DNA from 4 places in the Pseudomonas sp. 32A genome. Region 1 is predicted to be linked to each of the others. Evidence: predicted binding sites of a transcription regulator. Region 1 holds the regulator's gene; each other region holds the start of a gene.
The links. The regulator FliA, encoded in region 1, starts transcription of late flagellar genes. The targets are predictions, from matches to a motif close to CTAAAGTTTNNNNNNNNNNNGCCGNTAA.

Region 1 (4,505 bases):
CGGCCTCTACAAGGAAATCCTGAAGGATTTCTTCATCGGCGCCGAAGCTCATGGGTGTGCTCCTTAGAAGCCTAAACTGGACAGCAAATCGTCTACGTCGTCTTGCCCGGATACAACGTCTTCACGTTTATCGGCATGAATCTGCGGACCTTCACCCTTGGCGAGGTGTTTTTGTGGATCTTTTTCAGAAAGGATCGCTTCGCGGTCATGTTCGATGCCGGCAAACCGGTCAACTTGACCCGCCATCAACACCAGTTTGAGCAGGTTGCTCTCCACTTCGGTGACCAGTTGGGTCACGCGTTTGATCACCTGACCGGTGAGATCCTGGTAGTCCTGGGCCAGCAGAATGTCATTCAGGTTGCTGGAAACCGTACGGTTTTCCTGCTCGCTGCGGGACAAAAAGCCTTCAACCCGACGCGCCAGTTCACGAAACTCTTCAGCGCCCACTTCCCGACGCATGAACCGGCCCCAGTCAGTGCTCAGGGCCTTGGCTTCACTGGCCATACCGTTGACCAGAGGCGTGGCGTTTTCCACCAGGTCCATGGTGCGGTTGGCCGCCGCCTCAGTCAGCCTGACCACATAGGACAGGCGTTCGGTGGCATCCGTGATCTGCGAGATTTCTTCGGCCTGGGGCATGTGCGGGTCAATCTGAAAATTGACAATCGCACTGTGCAACTCACGCGTGAGCTTGCCCACTTCCTGGTACAGGCCGCGGTCACGGGTCTGGTTGAGCTCATGGATCAACTGCACCGCGTCACCGAAATGGCCTTTTTCAAGGCTTTCGACAAGTTGGTGAGCATGTTTTTTCAGGGTCGACTCAAAGTCGGCCTGCGATGATTCTTTATGCTCCATAGCTCCCCCGTGGCAGCATCAATGACCGATGCGTTCGAAGATCTTTTCGATCTTCTCTTTCAAGGCCAGTGCAGTGAATGGCTTGACCACGTAGCCGTTAACCCCGGCTTGGGCGGCTTCGATGATCTGTTCACGCTTGGCTTCAGCGGTCACCATCAGCACAGGCAGGCTGCGCAGTTTTTCATCAGCGCGCACGTGGCGCAGCAGATCGATACCGGTCATGCCCGGCATGTTCCAGTCTGTTACCAGAAAGTCGATGCTCCCGCTGTTGAGGATCGGAATCGCCGTAATGCCGTCATCCGCCTCGACCGTGTTAGTGAACCCAAGGTCACGCAACAGGTTTTTTATGATCCGCCGCATCGTTGAGAAGTCATCAACGATGAGGATTTTCATGTTCTTGTCCAATTCGACCTCCAAGCAGTCTTAAACGCGCCCAGCACCTGGGCGCGCCATATCAATCAACAGGCGTTACACAAAAAGGACTACCGGGGGCGCACCACGGGCCAAGCCCGTCCGGGCGCAGAGCCCGGACGGTATCGTTCGCAGTGTCCCCACACTGCCTGTCAGCGCGCTCGCCACTCTCCCAAACGCCCCCGCAAGCGGGCCGCGCACTGGCTGTGTAACTGGCTGACTCGCGATTCGCTGACCCCCAGGACCTCACCGATTTCCTTGAGGTTCAGCTCTTCGTCGTAGTACAGCGCCAACACCAGTCGCTCACGCTCCGGCAAATTGGCAATCGCGTCCGCCAGCGCACGCTGGAAGCGTTCATCTTCCAGATCGCGTGACGGTTCGAGATGAGCACTCGCGCCGTCCTCGTGCAGCCCTTCATGTTCGCCGTCCTGCAAAAGGTCGTCGAAACTGAACAGGCGGCTGCCCAAGGTGTCGTTCAAAATCCCGTAATAATCGTCGAGACTCAATTGGAGTTCGGCCGCAACTTCGTGATCTTTAGCGTCGCGACCGGTTTTTGCTTCAATTGAGCGAATCGCGTCACTCACCATCCGCGTATTGCGGTGTACCGAACGCGGCGCCCAATCACCTTTACGCACTTCATCGAGCATGGCTCCACGGATACGAATCCCCGCGTAGGTCTCGAAACTCGCGCCCTTGCTCGCGTCGTATTTGGTCGACACTTCGAGCAAGCCGATCATCCCGGCCTGGATCAAGTCTTCGACCTGGACACTGGCGGGCAAGCGCGCCAGCAAGTGATAGGCAATGCGCTTGACCAGGGGCGCATAGCGCTCGATCAATTCGACCTGACTGTCACGTGCCGACTTCTTGTAAAGGTTGTAGCCGCTGGCTGTCATAGCACCGGTCCTGCGCTCGTCTGATGCACCAATCGCTCGACGAAAAACTCCAGATGCCCCCGAGGGTTGGCGGGCAACGGCCAGGTATCGACCTTCTGGGCAATAGCCTTGAACGCCAATGCGCACTTCGAACGAGGGAACGCTTCATAGACCGCACGCTGCTTTTGCACGGCCTTGCGTACGCACTCGTCGTAGGGAACTGCACCAACGTATTGTAAGGCGACATCGAGGAAGCGATCTGTGACCTTGGTCAACTTGGCGAACAGATTGCGCCCTTCCTGTGGGCTTTGGGCCATGTTGGCCAGCACGCGGAAGCGGTTCATGCCGTAGTCGCGGTTGAGCAGCTTGATCAGGGCGTAGGCGTCGGTGATCGAGGTCGGTTCATCGCACACCACCAGCAATACTTCCTGAGCTGCGCGCACGAAGCTGACCACGGATTCGCCGATCCCGGCGGCGGTGTCGATCACCAGCACGTCGAGGTTGTCGCCGATGTCGCTGAACGCCTGAATCAGGCCGGCATGCTGCGCCGGGCTCAGGTGCACCATGCTCTGGGTGCCGGAAGCGGCCGGCACGATGCGAATCCCGCCAGGGCCTTGCAACAGTACGTCGCGCAGCTCACAGCGGCCTTCGATCACATCGGCCAGGGTATGTTTGGGCGTCAGTCCCAGCAGAACGTCAACGTTCGCCAGACCCAGGTCAGCATCCAGCAGCATGACGCGACGGCCAAGCTCTGCCAGAGCCAGGGACAAATTCACTGACACGTTAGTTTTCCCGACGCCACCTTTGCCGCCGGTCACCGCGATCACCTGTACGGGATGCATGCTGCCCATTTTATTTCTTTACCTTGTCTTGCTTAGACGCAGGCTACATAAGTTGGCCGCGTGAACTGCTGGCAGGCCATCGATGTAGATACTTTGCAATGTGTTCATACTGCCTCAGCCGACACGCTTGTTCGGGCTGTGGTAGAGGTCAGCAAACATGTCAGCCATCGCTTCCTCACTCGGTTCTTCCTGCATTTGCACGCTGACAGCCCGGCTGACCAACTGATGACGGCGCGGCAGATGTAAATCATCCGGGATCCGCGGCCCATCGGTCAGGTAAGCAACCGGTAATTCATGACTGATGGCCAGGCTCAATACTTCGCCCAGGCTCGCCGTCTCATCCAGTTTAGTCAGGATGCAGCCCGCCAGCCCACAGCGCTTGTAGCTGTGATAGGCGGCGGTCAATACCTGCTTCTGGCTGGTAGTGGCCAGTACCAAATAGTTTCGGGATTTGATCCCGCGCCCCGCCAGGCTTTCCAGCTGCATGCGCAGGGCCGGGTCGCTGGCTTGCAGGCCGGCGGTGTCAATCAGCACTACGCGCTTGCGCAGCAGCGGGTCGAGGGCGTTGGCCAGGGACTGGCCCGGGTCGACGTGGGTCACCGGCACATTGAGGATGCGGCCCAGGGTCTTGAGTTGCTCCTGGGCGCCAATGCGGTAGCTGTCCATGCTCACCAGCGCGATGTTCTGTGCGCCGTACTTGAGCACGTAACGTGCGGCCAGCTTGGCCAGGGTGGTGGTCTTGCCCATGCCGGCAGGGCCGACCATGGCAATCACGCCGCCTTCTTCCAGGGGTTCGATTTCCGGGGTGACGATCATCCGCGCCAGGTGAGCCAGGAGCATGCGCCAGGCCTGGCGAGGTTCTTCAATTTGCGTGGTCAGCTGCAGCAGGTCGCGGGACAACGGGCCAGACAGGCCGATGCGTTGCAGGCGACGCCACAGGTTGGCCTGTTGCGGCTGGCTGCCCTGCAACTGGTTCCAGGCCAGCGAGCCCAACTGCACTTCCAGCAGTTCACGCAGGCCGTTGAGTTCGAAACGCATCGAGTCGAATACCCGCTGGTCTACCGCTGCCGCCGGGGCGGGCGCAGCAGGACGCGGCGGTTCAACAAAAGTCGGCTCTACCAGAGGCTCGGACGCCGTCAGCGGCAACCCGGCAAACAGCTGGCGATTGGTGGAGGCGTCGCTGTCGCCACGCATGCTCAGTTCAGCCTGGGCCGAGACAATGCGCGAAGCGGTCTTGCGCAGCTCGTCTTCCAGTTCCATGTTCGGCACACGCGGCGCCAGGGCCGAGGGCTTGTAATCCAGGGCAGCCGTCAGCTCGACACCGCCGGCAATACGACGGTTACCGATAATCGCAGCGTCGGCGCCCAACTCATCACGTACCAGTTTCATGGCCTGACGCATATCGGCGGCGAAAAAACGCTTCACTTGCATATCCCACTACCTCAGCCGTTGGGCCCTACTGTCGCGACGATAGTCACTTGCTTATTGTCAGGAATTTCCTGGTAAGCCAATACATGCAAATTCGGTA
Region 2 (4,505 bases), 530 kb from region 1:
TGAGTCCGAAGGCGGCGTGGCTTTCCGTGGCGCGTTCCTGATCGACGACAAGGGCGTTGTGCGCTCGCAGATCATCAACGACCTGCCGCTGGGCCGTAACATGGAAGAGCTGATCCGCCTGGTCGACGCTCTGCAATTCCACGAAGAGCACGGTGAAGTTTGCCCTGCCAACTGGAAAAAAGGCGACAAAGGCATGAACGCTTCGCCAGAAGGCGTTGCGGCTTACCTGACCGAGAACGCTGGCAAGCTGTAAGCCAGATTCGCGGGACAAAAAAACCGGCCTGAGAAGGCCGGTTTTTTTATGCGCGGGATTCAGCTTCAGTCGCCGAAGTCTTCCCAGCCGCCCATTTGTTTCCAGCGGTTGACGATGCCGCAGAACAGCTCGGCCGTCTTCTCGGTGTCGTAGCGAGCCGAGTGGGCCTCACGACCGTCGAAGTCGATACCGGCGGCCTGGCAGGCTTTTGCCAGCACGGTCTGGCCATAGGCCAAGCCGGCAAGGGTCGCAGTGTCGAAGCTGGAGAACGGGTGAAACGGGTTACGCTTCATGTCCAGGCGCGTCACAGCGGCGTTGAGGAAGCCCAGGTCGAAGCTGCTGTTGTGACCCACCAGGATCGCGCGCTTGCAGCCATTGGCCTTCAAGGCCTTGCGCACACCACGGAAGATGTCGGTCAACGCTGCTTCTTCACTGACTGCCATGCGCAGCGGGTGATCGAGCTTGATCCCGGTGAACTCCAGGGCGGCCGCTTCGATGTTGGCGCCTTCGAACGGCTCGACGCGGAAGAAGTGGGTGTGTTCCGGGAACACAAAACCCTGTTCGTCCATGCCGATAGTCGTAGCGGCGATTTCCAGCAATGCGTCAGTGGCGCAATTGAAACCGCCGGTTTCTACGTCGATGACAACCGGCAGGTAGCCACGGAAACGCTCGGCCATCGGGTGACGGGAACCGCCACCACCGCCGCCGTGTTCCTGGTCGTCGTCGTAATGGTCTTCACTCACGGGTGTTCCTCCAGCAGGCGCCAGCGCAGTGTTTCACCGGCGCGCAGCGGGATAACGGTCAGCTCGCCAAACGGCAGGCTGGTGGGGGCGGTCCAGTCTTCACGGACCAGGGTAATGCGGTCGGTATTCGCCGGCAGGCCGTAGAAACGCGGGCCGTTGAGGCTGGCGAACCCTTCAAGCTTGTCCAGGGCGTTGCGTTGTTCGAACGCTTCGGCATACAACTCGATCGCCGCATACGCGGTGTAGCAGCCGGCACAACCACACGCGGCTTCCTTGGCGTGTTGGGCGTGGGGGGCAGAGTCGGTACCGAGGAAAAATTTCTCGCTGCCACTGGTGGCGGCATCAAGCAGCGCCACCTGGTGTGTATTGCGCTTGAGAATCGGCAGGCAATAGAAGTGCGGCCGAATCCCGCCCACCAGCATGTGGTTGCGGTTGTACAACAGGTGATGGGCGGTGATGGTCGCGCCGACGTTGGCCGAAGCCTCGGTGACGAACTGCACGGCGTCGGCGGTGGTGATGTGTTCGAACACGACCTTCAGGGTCGGGAACAACTCGACCACACGACGCATGTGCTCGTCGATGAAGATCTTTTCACGATCGAATACATCGACATCGCCACGGGTGACTTCACCGTGGATCAGCAACGGCATGCCCACTTCCGCCATGGCTTCGATGGCCGGCAGGATCTTGTCGATACTGGTGACGCCGGAATCGGAGTTGGTGGTCGCTCCGGCCGGGTACAGTTTGGCGGCGTGCACGAAACCGCTGGCTTTGGCCTGGCGAATTTCTTCGGGCTGGGTGCGGTCGGTCAGGTACAGCACCATCAACGGTTCGAAGCGGCTGCCGGCCGGTCGGGCAGCAAGAATGCGCTGGCGATAGGCATCGGCTTCCGCGGCGTTACGCACCGGAGGTACCAGGTTAGGCATGATGATGGCGCGGCCAAACGTGCGCGCTACATCGGCCACGGTTTGGGGCAACGCAGCACCATCGCGAAGATGAATATGCCAGTCGTCGGGACGCAGCAGGGTCAGGCGGTCGGACATTGGGGATTCCAGGCGGGTCAATCTGGTGGGAATGCTACCGGAAAAGACTCTTGCAGGCACTCGCTATCAAGTTTTGCAGGATACGACCGATATCCCTGGGTATGCCTTAACGATGTATGACGCCTTGATGTGTTGTAGAAACCAGTGGAGCCTCCCGTGCGCCAGCATTATCTAGCCCTGCTCAGTGTGTTTGCCAGCCTGCCCGCGATGGCCCTCACGTTCCAGACACGTCTGGAGAATATTGAGTGGAAAGTGGAGGGCGATAAATTCGAGTGCCGCTTGAGCCAGCCGATCACCGATTTCGGCTCGGGCGAGTTCGTGCGCCGGGCCGGCGAGCAGGCGACGTTTCGTCTGAAAGCCTTTAACGGTTCGTTTGGCGCCGGTTCCGCAACCCTGCTGGCGGCCGCTGCGCCGTGGCAGCCGGGGCGTGGTGATATCAACCTCGGCGCGGTGCGCGTCGGTAATGGTGATGTACTGTTTAACAGCTCCCAGGCCCAGGCCGGGCGCTTGTTCACCGGCTTGCTCGAAGGTCGTACCCCGACGGTGCGGCACTATGGACGCGATGGCGGATATTCCGAGATTCGCCTGTTGCCGGTGAAATTCAACAAGGCGTACAACGACTATCAGCTGTGCACCACCAAGCTGCTGCCGATGAATTTCGAGCAGGTCAAACAGACCGAAGTGGGTTTTCCAGGCGGTGGCATCGAACTGGATGCGGCGGCCAAGAAAAAGCTCTCGGTGATTATCGAGTTCATGAAAGCCGACCCGACGGTTAACCACATCGAGTTGGACGGCCACTCCGACAACAGCGGCAATCGCCTGACCAACCGCGATGTATCGCGGCGTCGAGCATTGGCGGTGATGGACTACTTCAAGGCCAATGGCATCGATGAATCGCAGATTACCCTGCGTTTCCATGGTGAAAGCTACCCGTTGGCGCCGAACACCAACCCGGCCAACCGGGCGAAAAACCGTCGGGTGAATATTCAGCTCGAACGGGTGGCAGCCCCCGAAAAACCGGCGCCCCAAGCCAAAGCGCCAGGCAACGCCGCTGCCACCTCATAAGGTGCTGCGTTTCGTCGCCCGCTCGACATAATCTGTCGCTTTATCTTCATTTGCTGTCGCGCCTCTGTAAATTCACGGTTTTGGTCGGTAGAATCGACGCCTTTCCGTACAACCCCGTGGAGTGATGGCATGGCCGACGTAAACAAGGTCGTTCTCGCGTATTCCGGCGGCCTGGACACTTCGGTGATCCTCAAGTGGCTGCAGGATACTTATAACTGTGAAGTGGTGACCTTCACCGCTGACCTGGGTCAGGGCGAAGAGGTCGAACCTGCACGTGCCAAGGCGCAAGCCATGGGCGTGAAAGAGATCTACATTGACGACCTGCGCGAAGAGTTCGTCCGCGATTTCGTTTTCCCGATGTTTCGCGCCAACACTGTCTACGAAGGCGAGTACCTGCTGGGTACTTCCATCGCACGTCCGCTGATCGCCAAGCGCCTGATCGAAATCGCCAACGAAACCGGCGCTGACGCCATTTCCCATGGCGCCACCGGCAAGGGCAACGACCAAGTGCGTTTCGAACTGGGCGCCTATGCCTTGAAGCCAGGCGTAAAAGTCATTGCTCCGTGGCGTGAGTGGGACCTGCTGTCCCGTGAAAAGCTGATGGACTACGCTGAAAAGCACGCCATCCCGATCGAGCGTCACGGCAAGAAGAAGTCCCCGTACTCGATGGACGCCAACTTGCTGCACATCTCCTATGAAGGCGGCGTGCTGGAAGACACCTGGACCGAGCACGAAGAAGACATGTGGAAGTGGACCGTCTCCCCGGAGAACGCTCCTGACAAGGCCCAGTACCTGGAACTGACCTACCGCAACGGCGACATCGTCGCGCTGGACGGCGTCGAAATGACACCGGCCACCGTCTTGGCGACCCTGAACCGTATCGGTGGCGAACACGGTATCGGCCGCCTCGACATCGTCGAGAACCGTTACGTCGGCATGAAGTCCCGTGGTTGCTACGAAACCCCGGGCGGCACCATCATGCTGCGCGCTCACCGCGCCATCGAGTCCATCACCCTGGACCGTGAAGTGGCCCACCTCAAAGACGAGCTGATGCCCAAGTACGCCAGCCTGATCTACACCGGCTACTGGTGGAGCCCGGAGCGTCTGATGCTGCAACAGATGATCGACGCTTCCCAGGTCCACGTGAACGGCGTCGTGCGCCTGAAACTGTACAAGGGCAACGTGATCGTGACCGGTCGCAAGTCTGATGAGTCGCTGTTCGACGCCAATATCGCCACCTTCGAAGAAGATGGCGGCGCGTACAACCAGGCAGACGCGGCAGGCTTCATCAAGCTGAACGCGTTGCGCATGCGCATTGCGGCCAACAAAGGTCGCAAGTTGTTCTGAGTGTTTTAAGTGGCAATGAAAAATGGTCCCGTTAGGGGCCATTTTTTTTGGCTG
Region 3 (4,505 bases), 170 kb from region 1:
GCATCCGGCGCCGATGGAACCGCGCTTCTTTATCAAGCGGGTGCCGCAGTCCCTCAGTACGGTGTTGGGCGCCGGGTTGATCGTGGGCTCGTTCTACGGTTTGGCGCCGCTGTACGCGTCCCAGCAGGGGCTGACTACCGAGCAGGTCGGTCTGTTCATGGGTAGTTGTATTTTTGCCGGGCTGCTGGTGCAGTGGCCGTTGGGCTGGTTGTCCGATCGGTATGACCGCGCGCTGTTGATTCGCTGCTTTGCCCTGTGCCTGGCGGTGGCTGCGTTGCCGTTGGCGATCATGACCCAGGTGCCGTTGGAAGTGCTGTTTGTCGCAGGCTTTCTGTGTTCCCTGGTGCAGTTCTGCCTGTACCCGTTGGCCGTGGCGTTTTCCAACGACCACGTCGAAGGTGATCGCCGGGTGTCGCTTACCGCGATGTTGCTGGTGACCTACGGTATCGGCGCCAGTGTCGGCCCGCTGTTGGCCGGTGTGGTGATGAAGCTGTTCGGCAGCCACATGCTGTATGCGTTTTTCAGCCTGTGTGCGTTGATCCTGGTGTGGCGCATCCGGCCCAAGGCCGTCACCAACCTGCATCAGGTGGACGATGCACCGCTGCATCACGTGGCGATGCCTGACAGCATGTCCAGCTCGCCGCTGGTGGCGTGCCTCGACCCGCGCGTGGACGAGCAGGTGGTGCAGGAGCAGATGCAGACCGCCGTTCCGGACCCTGAGCCTGAAGTCGATCCCGAGGTGCAGGAGCCATCACCGGTCACCGAGCCCCCGGAGCATCCGGACCCGGATGAGCACCCCCATGACCTGAGCAGGGCGCGCCCCTGAAAGCAAAAACGGGCAGTTCCCTTGAGGAACTGCCCGTTTTTTTTATCGCGATCTTTAGTGTTTAAAAATCATCGTCCTTGTCGAAGCGGCGAGCTTCACGCTGCAGTTGATACACAAACCGCTCGACCTGACGCTGCACCAGCCCGCTCATGTTATGAAAACGTACGCCGGCGAAGGTGGTGTTGATCCTTTCTTCGAAGTGCAGGTACCGCAGCTCCACCGCGGTGGTCATGCTGCCAAAGGGCAGGGCGGCGATAAAGCGGTCGTAGACCTGGCCCAGTTGCAGACGCTCGGAGATGTCCCCTTCGAAACGCAATTTGCAGCCGGTGGCGGAAATGTCCAGCAACTTGCCGCTGATGGGGGCCTTGAGTTTTTCGCCACCCAGTTCGACGCTGACCAGTTGTGCCAGCTTCAGGGCGGCGCGGAAGGCATTGCGACGCTGATGGTAGATCACTTCGTCGGGCATGCTGCCGCGGTAGATGCGGTGGCCGCCAGCTTCGTCGATGGTCAGGGTGCCGTTGCTTTCCCAGGCCACTCGCACGCCATCGTGGAAACCTTCGATACGGAAAGCTTCGCCATTCTCAAGGTAGCGTTCGCCGTCCCGCGGGATCATTTCGTCCAGGGCCAGCGTCTGGCTTTCCCGGTCGATTTCCACCAGGTAGCTTTGAAAGCGCTGGTTGCGTTCGTGGAAGGTGATGATCAGCGGATCATGGCTCTCTTGTAGCATCCGCAAGGTGCCAGCGATTTCCAGCGGCGTGGTGAGTACCTTGGGTGGCTGCGGAGCATCTTCCGCGTTAGGGGCGTTGAACACGGTTCTTCCATCTCCAGACAAAATACGACTACACGCAAGTGCTTTCATTTTGCCAGCATGTGACGCGCCTTGGATAGGGCGCGTGTCAGCTGGTTTCAGGCTTGGCTGCGGGTGCTTGGCTTGGCCAGGCGTGAGGTGGAGCCTTGAGCGTTGTAGAGGGCCGGAGGCTCGCCGCCGTGGAGGATACGCAACTGATTGGCGGTGGTGGCTTGTTGCAGCTGGATCGCCTGGCCGTTGAGGAGGTTGGTTTCCTGGCACAGGGTCAGTAACTGGTTGAGTTCTTTGCTTTGGGCCAGCAACTGGTCGCCCACCGTAGAGTGGCTGGCAAGTTGCTCCAGGCCTTTATGGTCGGCGGAGAGGCCCAGGCTGAGGAGAATCTGGCTGCGTTTCTTGCCGTGCTGTTCCAGCAGGACGATCAACGACTGCTTGCGCGCCAGAATTTCTTCCAGCATGCGCATATCCCGGCCAAACAGGGCCAGGGACTCTTCCCGAAGTAGCTCCAGCAACTGCTGTGCAGGAGGCAGGTCTTCAATGATCAGTTGTAGCAAGTTTTCGTCGTGCATGGCTGGCCTTGGGTTTTAAGCGTCCAAAAGCCTGGCGCAGGCCTTTGCCTAGCGCTCGGCTTCGAAGTTAAGCAGCTTGCTGGCTACACGGTTGCTGTCGACCTTATAGCTGCCATCCGCAATCGCCTGCTTCAATTCAGCCACGCGAGCTTTATTGACAACCGGCTGATCGCTCAGCGAGTCAGTGACCTTTTGCAACTGTTGAGCCTCATTGCTCAGGTGTACCGATTCCCCGCTTTGGCTCGCACCGGCCTGTTCTGTCTTGGCAGGCAGAGGCTGGGACTTGGCTTCAACGCTGTCTTTGGCACCGTTGGTGCGTGAAGAACCGGGCGTTGGCAGGGCGTTATTCAAACGACTGAAATCGATGACCATGTTAAAAAACCTCTGGGTATTTGGACGCTTGCCATGTTTTCGGCCATACCCGGACAAACTTTAGGCTCGATTGACAATAAACCTATACGCGATACCGCTTTGCGCACAGTGTAGGAAAAGCCGGCGTCCGATGCCAGTGATCTATAGAGCCACCTCAACTTGCCCCGGTGCCGTCACCCGGGCCTTGATCACGCGGTTGGAGTTGAGGTTCTTCACGCGAATCTGTTCACTCATGCCGCCATTGGAGAGGGCTTCACCCGGCATTTTTACATTCAGGCCGCCGCTGCTGGCGGAGATCACCACCTGGTCACCTTTGCGCACCACTTCGGCCTGTTCAAGATGGACCAGGGTAATCACCTGGTCGGCGACCATTGGTCGGGTAAGTTTCTGCCCGAGCGCCTGATCCAGGGAAGTGAGATAGCCCTGATTGATCAGGCTGATGTCCCGTTCGCGCATCGCAATGTCTTCGTCACCAATGATTCCGGTGCGTTTCAGCGGGCGTGTCACCACCACGACGTCGCGGAACAATTTGACCTGGGCCGGCACAAACACCGTCCAGGGCGAGGCGCCTTCGCAGCGCACCTTCACGGTCACGCGCCCGATGGGCTGGGCGGGGCTTTCCAGGGAAGCTGTCAATTCTCTGTCACACATGGGCATGCGCAAGCGCGGATCCAATTGGTTGACCTGGATTTCATAGCGGCCCGGTGTCTGCGTCGTTGCCAGATAATCTTCTACAGTGAACTCAAGAAAGCCTTGAGTGACGCCGATAAGTAGATCAGGCAAGGTGACGTTATCGGCGCGGGCCGGCTGGCCCGTAGCCAAGGCAAGCAACGCCATCGAGACGCAGAGCAATCTGCGGTACTGTGGGGATCGGAGGCGTCGGGAAACTGTCGTTTTGATGTCCATGGCCAATAAAAAAGCAAAGCTCGTGCCGTTTAGTGTTGGGGACGCGTCGTACCCCTAAGTTTTAGCGTAGGAGTCTGTGCATGGCCGGTGTAATGGATTCAGTGAACCAGCGCACACAGCTGGTGGGGCAGAATCGCCTGGAGTTGCTGCTGTTTCGTCTGGACGGCAAGCAGCTTTACGGGATTAACGTCTTCAAGGTTCGGGAAGTACTGCAGTGTCCCAAGCTGACAATCATGCCCAAATCCAGTCCGGTGGTTTGCGGTGTGGCCAATATCCGTGGCGCGACCATCCCGATTCTTGACCTGGCCATGGCCACCGGTTCGTCGGGTTTGCAGGATCGTGAGAGTCCGTTCGTGATCATCACCGAGTACAACACCAAGACCCAGGGTTTCCTGGTGCGCTCTGTGGAACGCATCGTCAACATGAACTGGGAAGAGATTCATCCGCCGCCCAAGGGCACCGGCCGCGATCACTACCTCACGGCAGTGACGCGGGTCGACAACCAGTTGGTGGAAATCATCGACGTGGAGAAAATCCTCGCCGAAGTGGCTCCGACGTCGGAGGCGATATCGGTGGGTGTGGTAGACGCCGAAACCGCGCACAAGGCGATCTCGCTGCGAGTGTTGACGGTGGACGACTCCTCGGTGGCGCGCAAACAGGTGTCCCGTTGCCTGCAGACGGTTGGCGTTGAAGTGGTGGCGCTCAATGACGGTCGACAGGCCCTGGATTACCTGCGCAAGCTGGTGGACGAGGGCAAGAAGCCGGAAGAAGAATTCCTGATGATGATCTCGGATATCGAGATGCCGGAAATGGACGGCTACACCCTCACGGCCGAGATACGCAACGACCCACGCATGCAAAAACTACACATCATCCTGCATACTTCGTTGTCGGGTGTATTCAATCAGGCGATGGTCAAGAAGGTCGGTGCCGATGACTTCCTGGCCAAATTCCGCCCTGATGACCTGGCATCCCGGGTAGTCGACCGGATCAAGGCAGCAGATCACGGCTAGGGGCCTTTTCCCTG
Region 4 (4,505 bases), 4.4 Mb from region 1:
ACGACGATATCGATGCGTCGGTTGATCGGGTTGAACGGATCCTTGGGATCAAACAGCTGCGAGGAAGCAAACCCCACCACCCGCGCCACTTGCGGGTCCGGATAGCTGCCAGCAACCAGTGCACGGCGCGCGGCATTGGCCCGGTTGGCCGAGAGCTCCCAGTTGCCGAAGTCGCCCTGCCCTGCATACGGCTTGGCGTCGGTGTGGCCACTGATGCTGATCTTGTTCGGCACCGCCTTGATGGTGTCGGCCATGGCCAACAGGATGTCTTCAAAGTACGGCTTCAACCGCGCGCTGCCAGAGTCGAACATCGGCCGGTTGGCGGCGTCCGTGATCTGGATGCGCAGGCCATCGGGCGTGATCTCGAAGGAAATCTGGTCCTTGAACTTCAGCAGTTGCGGGTTTTCCTCAACCTTGGTCTGCAGCTCTTGCAGCAGCAATTCCAGGCGCTCCTGCTCGACCTGTTCGGCCATGCTCTCAACGGTATCGCGCTCGATCGGAATTTTTTCCTGGGGCGAATCGGTCTTGACCTCAGGATTGATGGTGCGCTCTGGCGCCAGTTGCGGCGAACCACCGAGGTCGATCACAAAAGGCGTGCCGCTCTCGGAGAAACCGATGGGGTCCTTGAAGTACCCGGCGATGGCGATCTTCTGTTCCGGCGTAGCGGTGGACATCAGCCACAGCACCAGGAAGAACGCCATCATCGCCGTCGCAAAGTCGGCGAAGGCGATTTTCCAGGCGCCGCCATGGTGCCCCGCAGCGAAGCGCTTGACGCGCTTGATGATGATCGGCTGGTTGTTTTCCATGGCTTAGCGACCGCGAACCGCTTGTTCCAACTCAGCGAAGCTTGGACGGTGCTTCGGATACAGCACCTTGCGCCCGAACTCCACCGCCAGCGATGGCGGCATGCCGGAAGCCGATGCCACCAGGCACGCCTTGATGGCTTCGTACAGATTCACTTCTTCCTTGGCATCGTGGGCCAGGGACGTGGCCAGCGGGCCGAAGAAACCGTAGGCCGCGAGAATACCGAAGAAGGTACCTACCAGCGCCGCACCTACGTGCATGCCGATGGCAGCCTGATCGCCTTCGCCGAGGGAGGCCATGGTCACTACGATCCCGAGAACCGCCGCAACAATACCGAAACCGGGCATGCCGTCAGCGATACCGGTCACGGCGTGGGACGGGTGCTCCAGCTCTTCCTTGAGGCTGAACAGCTCCATGTCGAACAAGCCTTCCAGCTCATGGGGCGCCATGTTGCCGGACGACATGATGCGCAGGTAATCACAGATGTAGGCAGTCATGCGCTCGTCTTTGAGCACCGCCGGGTACTTGGCGAAAATCGGGCTCGCCGAAGCGTCCTCGATATCACCTTCAATGGCCATCATGCCTTCGCGGCGGCTCTTGTTGAGGATCTCGTAGATCAGCCCCAGCACTTCCAGGTAGAAGGTGTGGGAGAAGCGCGAGCTGAACATACCCAGCGACTTCTTGATCACGTGCATGGTCATGTAGCCAGGGTTGGCTTGCAGGAATGCACCGAACGCCGCACCGCCGATAATCAGCACTTCGAAGGGCTGGATCAGCGCCGCAATCTTGCCGTGGGAAAGGACGTATCCGCCGAGCACGCTCGCGATGACGACGATGATGCCGATAATTTTAGCCATAGGGGATGAGTACTTGCGCCGTCGGGTTCAGGGTCATATTCGCCAGAGTTGAAAACTCTTGTTCTACTTATCGGCAAATCTGCGCCAGACTATAGCTCGTTATGGCGAAAAACCAGTTCGGCCCGTCCCGGGCGTGTTGACCGCAAGTGATGATCGCGCCCCAATCATGGCAAATGAAACGACAGTCCCAACTCAAAAACCCACGACGCTGGCCGCTTGGATAAAGCGTCTGGACGATGTGCTCTTGCCTGTTCCACAGGCAAGCCACGACCGTGTCTGCAAGGCCATCGCCGACAACCGCAGTTCGTTGCGCGATATTGCGGATCTGATGCAGAACAGCCCGGCACTGGTGCTCAGCGTGATGCGCGAGGCGAATAACCAGGCCCATGGCAGCCTGGCGGAGCCCGCAGAAAACCTCGAAGTGGCGATCAATCGCCTCGGCCTCAAACGCACCGAGGAACTGCTGTCGCGCCTGCCTTCAGTGCCACTGAATGAAATCCCCGTGGCCCTTCGCCAGTTGCAGATGATCAGCCAGCACGCCTCGCAACAAGCCAGCGGCCTGTTCGCCAGCCGCCTGGCGCGCCTGTGGCAAGACATTCATTGGGGCAGCCTGCTGTTTCTTTCGCCGCTGTGGCCGATGGCGATTGCCTATCCCAAGCTGCTGGAAGCATGGGAACTGCGAGTGATCCACAAGGGTGAATCGGCCCGCATAGTCGAACAGGAACTGTTCGGTGTGCGCCTGCTGGACCTGTGCCTGGGATTGACCGAAGCCTGGCGCCTGCCGATCTGGGTGTCCCAGGGTTATACCTTGCTGTTGAAGGAAAAGCGTTTGCTGGCCAAGGCGCTGCGCATCGCCCGCGCAGACGAACCCTTGCGTCAACAGCAGTTGCTGGATGCCGACCCGAACCTGCGCCGCTGGCTGAATCAGCCGGCGAATACCGTGCTGTTGGCCAACGGCCTGGCGCTGGCGGCGCAGGAGTCGTGGACCTGCCCGCACACCCAACGCTGGCAATACCTGACCGCGCTTTACCTGCAACAACCGCTGGCCGAGGTGCAACAACAGTCTCACCAACACGCAGCGATCAGTGCCCGCAACACTCTCATGCGCGACCTGTGGCACCCGGCGTTGTCGTTGCTCTGGCCCTGGGATGTGCAGCGCGTTCACCATGGGTTGCTGCCGGCACCACCGCCCACCGCCGAATCCCTGGCAATCTGGCGCAAGCGCTGCACCGAATTGCTGGTAGAGCCGAACCGCTTTGCCAACGCCATGCACCTGACCACCTGCGCCAAGGAAGCCCTGGTGGCCTGCGGCATGCAACGGGTGATGCTGCTGATGGCGGACAAAACCCTGAGCACCTTGCGCGTGCATCAAGTCGACGGCCTCCCCAAAGACGCCGACCACATGAGCCTCGACGCGACACAAAGCACCCTGCTGCAACGCCTGCTGGCCAAGTCCGCTCAGGTGCGCCTCAACCCCGACAACCATGCTCAGTTCTCGGCACTCCTGCCTGCGCAACTGCGCCGCCTGTTCAAGGGCGAGCATCTGCTGCTGCGCTCTCTGAGTTGTAATGGCCGGGTGGTGATGCTGATGGTGGCCGACCAGGGCGGCGGGCCGTTCTCGGAAACCACCGTGCAAGCCTTCGGCAAAACCGCCCAATGCATCGAAAAGGCCCTGCACAGCTTTACCAACCGCAGCGCCTGAAGCTTGCGCTACAATCGCCCTCCTTTAGCGCCCAACTTTTATGCCCAGGAGACCTCACATGCCTGACTTCTCTGGCTTGCCGCTGGTTATCGAGGCCAGTGACCTGCTCGGTCGCCTTGATGCCGAACACCTGATCCTGGTGGACCTCACCAGCGCCGCACGTTATGCCGAAGGGCATATCCCCGGCGCACGCTTTGTCGACCCCAAGCGCACCCAACTGGGCCAGCCACCAGCGCCGGGCCTGCTGCCGGGCAAGGCTGATCTGGAAAAGCTGTTCGGCGAACTGGGCCACACCCCGGATGCCACTTACGTGGTGTACGACGACGAAGGCGGCGGCTGGGCCGGGCGATTCATCTGGATGCTCGACGTCATCGGCCACAAGAAATACCACTACCTCGACGGCGGCCTGCTGGCGTGGCTGGAAGAAAAACACCCAGTGTCCACCGAGGTACCGGCCAGCGCCGGCGGCCCGGTCAGCCTGACGTTGCATGAAGAACCCACCGCCACCCGCGAGTACCTGCAAAGCCGCCTCGGCGCTGCCGACCTGGGCATCTGGGATGCCCGCGGCCCGCTGGAATACTCCGGGGAGAAAGTCCTCGCGGCCAAGGGTGGACATATCCCGGGCGCGGTGAACTTCGAATGGACCGCCGGCATGGACAAGGCGCGCCAACTGCGCATCCGCCGCGACATGCCGCAGATCCTCGAAGACCTCGGGCTGACCCGCGACAAAGAAATCATCACCCACTGCCAGACTCACCACCGTTCTGGCTTCACCTACCTGGTGGCCAAGGCGCTCGGTTATCCGCGAGTCAAAGGTTATGCCGGTTCCTGGGGCGAATGGGGCAACCACCCCGACACCCCCGTTGAGATTTAAGGTTTAAGGACAGTTAATGAAAAAGCAGTTGTTCATCCTCAGCCAGTACTTGCTGCCCCACCACCTGCTGTCGCGTCTGGCCGGTTGCATTGCCGAATGCCGCGTACGCTGGTTCAAGAATGCGTTCACCACCTGGTTCGCCAAGCGCTATCAAGTGGACATGTCCCAGGCCCTGGTTGAAGACGTGACCGCTTACGAGCACTTCAACGCCTTCTTCACCCGCGCCCTGAAAGACGGTGCACGGCCGCTGGATCAAACTCCAGGCGCG

Region 2: ACUN0G_RS19305 (flagellar protein MotY) is a predicted target of FliA. The motif match lies at 2,105-2,132, and genes of this name have one in related genera.
Region 3: flgM (flagellar biosynthesis anti-sigma factor FlgM) is a predicted target of FliA. The motif match lies at 2,609-2,636, and genes of this name have one in related genera.
Region 4: motA (flagellar motor stator protein MotA) is a predicted target of FliA. The motif match lies at 1,729-1,756, and genes of this name have one in related genera.

The regions. Positions count from the first base shown of each region.
Region 1 covers NZ_JBQYLY010000001.1:4,741,283-4,745,787, reverse strand. Annotated here, with positions in the region: gene ACUN0G_RS21965 (chemotaxis protein CheA) at 1-52, opposite strand, end outside; gene ACUN0G_RS21960 (protein phosphatase CheZ) at 64-852, opposite strand; gene ACUN0G_RS21955 (chemotaxis response regulator CheY) at 871-1,245, opposite strand; gene fliA (RNA polymerase sigma factor FliA) at 1,416-2,156, opposite strand; gene fleN (flagellar synthesis regulator FleN) at 2,153-2,986, opposite strand; gene flhF (flagellar biosynthesis protein FlhF) at 3,092-4,408, opposite strand; gene flhA (flagellar biosynthesis protein FlhA) at 4,420-4,505, opposite strand, start outside.
Region 2 covers NZ_JBQYLY010000001.1:4,213,601-4,218,105, forward strand. Annotated here, with positions in the region: gene ACUN0G_RS19290 (peroxiredoxin) at 1-253, shown strand, start outside; gene rnt (ribonuclease T) at 319-996, opposite strand; gene pyrC (dihydroorotase) at 993-2,039, opposite strand; gene ACUN0G_RS19305 (flagellar protein MotY) at 2,196-3,104, shown strand; gene ACUN0G_RS19310 (argininosuccinate synthase) at 3,234-4,451, shown strand.
Region 3 covers NZ_JBQYLY010000001.1:4,572,615-4,577,119, forward strand. Annotated here, with positions in the region: gene ACUN0G_RS21075 (MFS transporter) at 1-826, shown strand, start outside; gene ACUN0G_RS21080 (flagellar brake protein) at 888-1,637, opposite strand; gene flgN (flagellar protein FlgN) at 1,733-2,200, opposite strand; gene flgM (flagellar biosynthesis anti-sigma factor FlgM) at 2,249-2,572, opposite strand; gene flgA (flagellar basal body P-ring formation chaperone FlgA) at 2,714-3,478, opposite strand; gene ACUN0G_RS21100 (chemotaxis protein CheV) at 3,559-4,491, shown strand.
Region 4 covers NZ_JBQYLY010000001.1:369,301-373,805, reverse strand. Annotated here, with positions in the region: gene motB (flagellar motor protein MotB) at 1-806, opposite strand, end outside; gene motA (flagellar motor stator protein MotA) at 810-1,661, opposite strand; gene ACUN0G_RS01635 (HDOD domain-containing protein) at 1,828-3,363, shown strand; gene ACUN0G_RS01630 (rhodanese-like domain-containing protein) at 3,422-4,237, shown strand; gene asd (archaetidylserine decarboxylase) at 4,254-4,505, shown strand, end outside.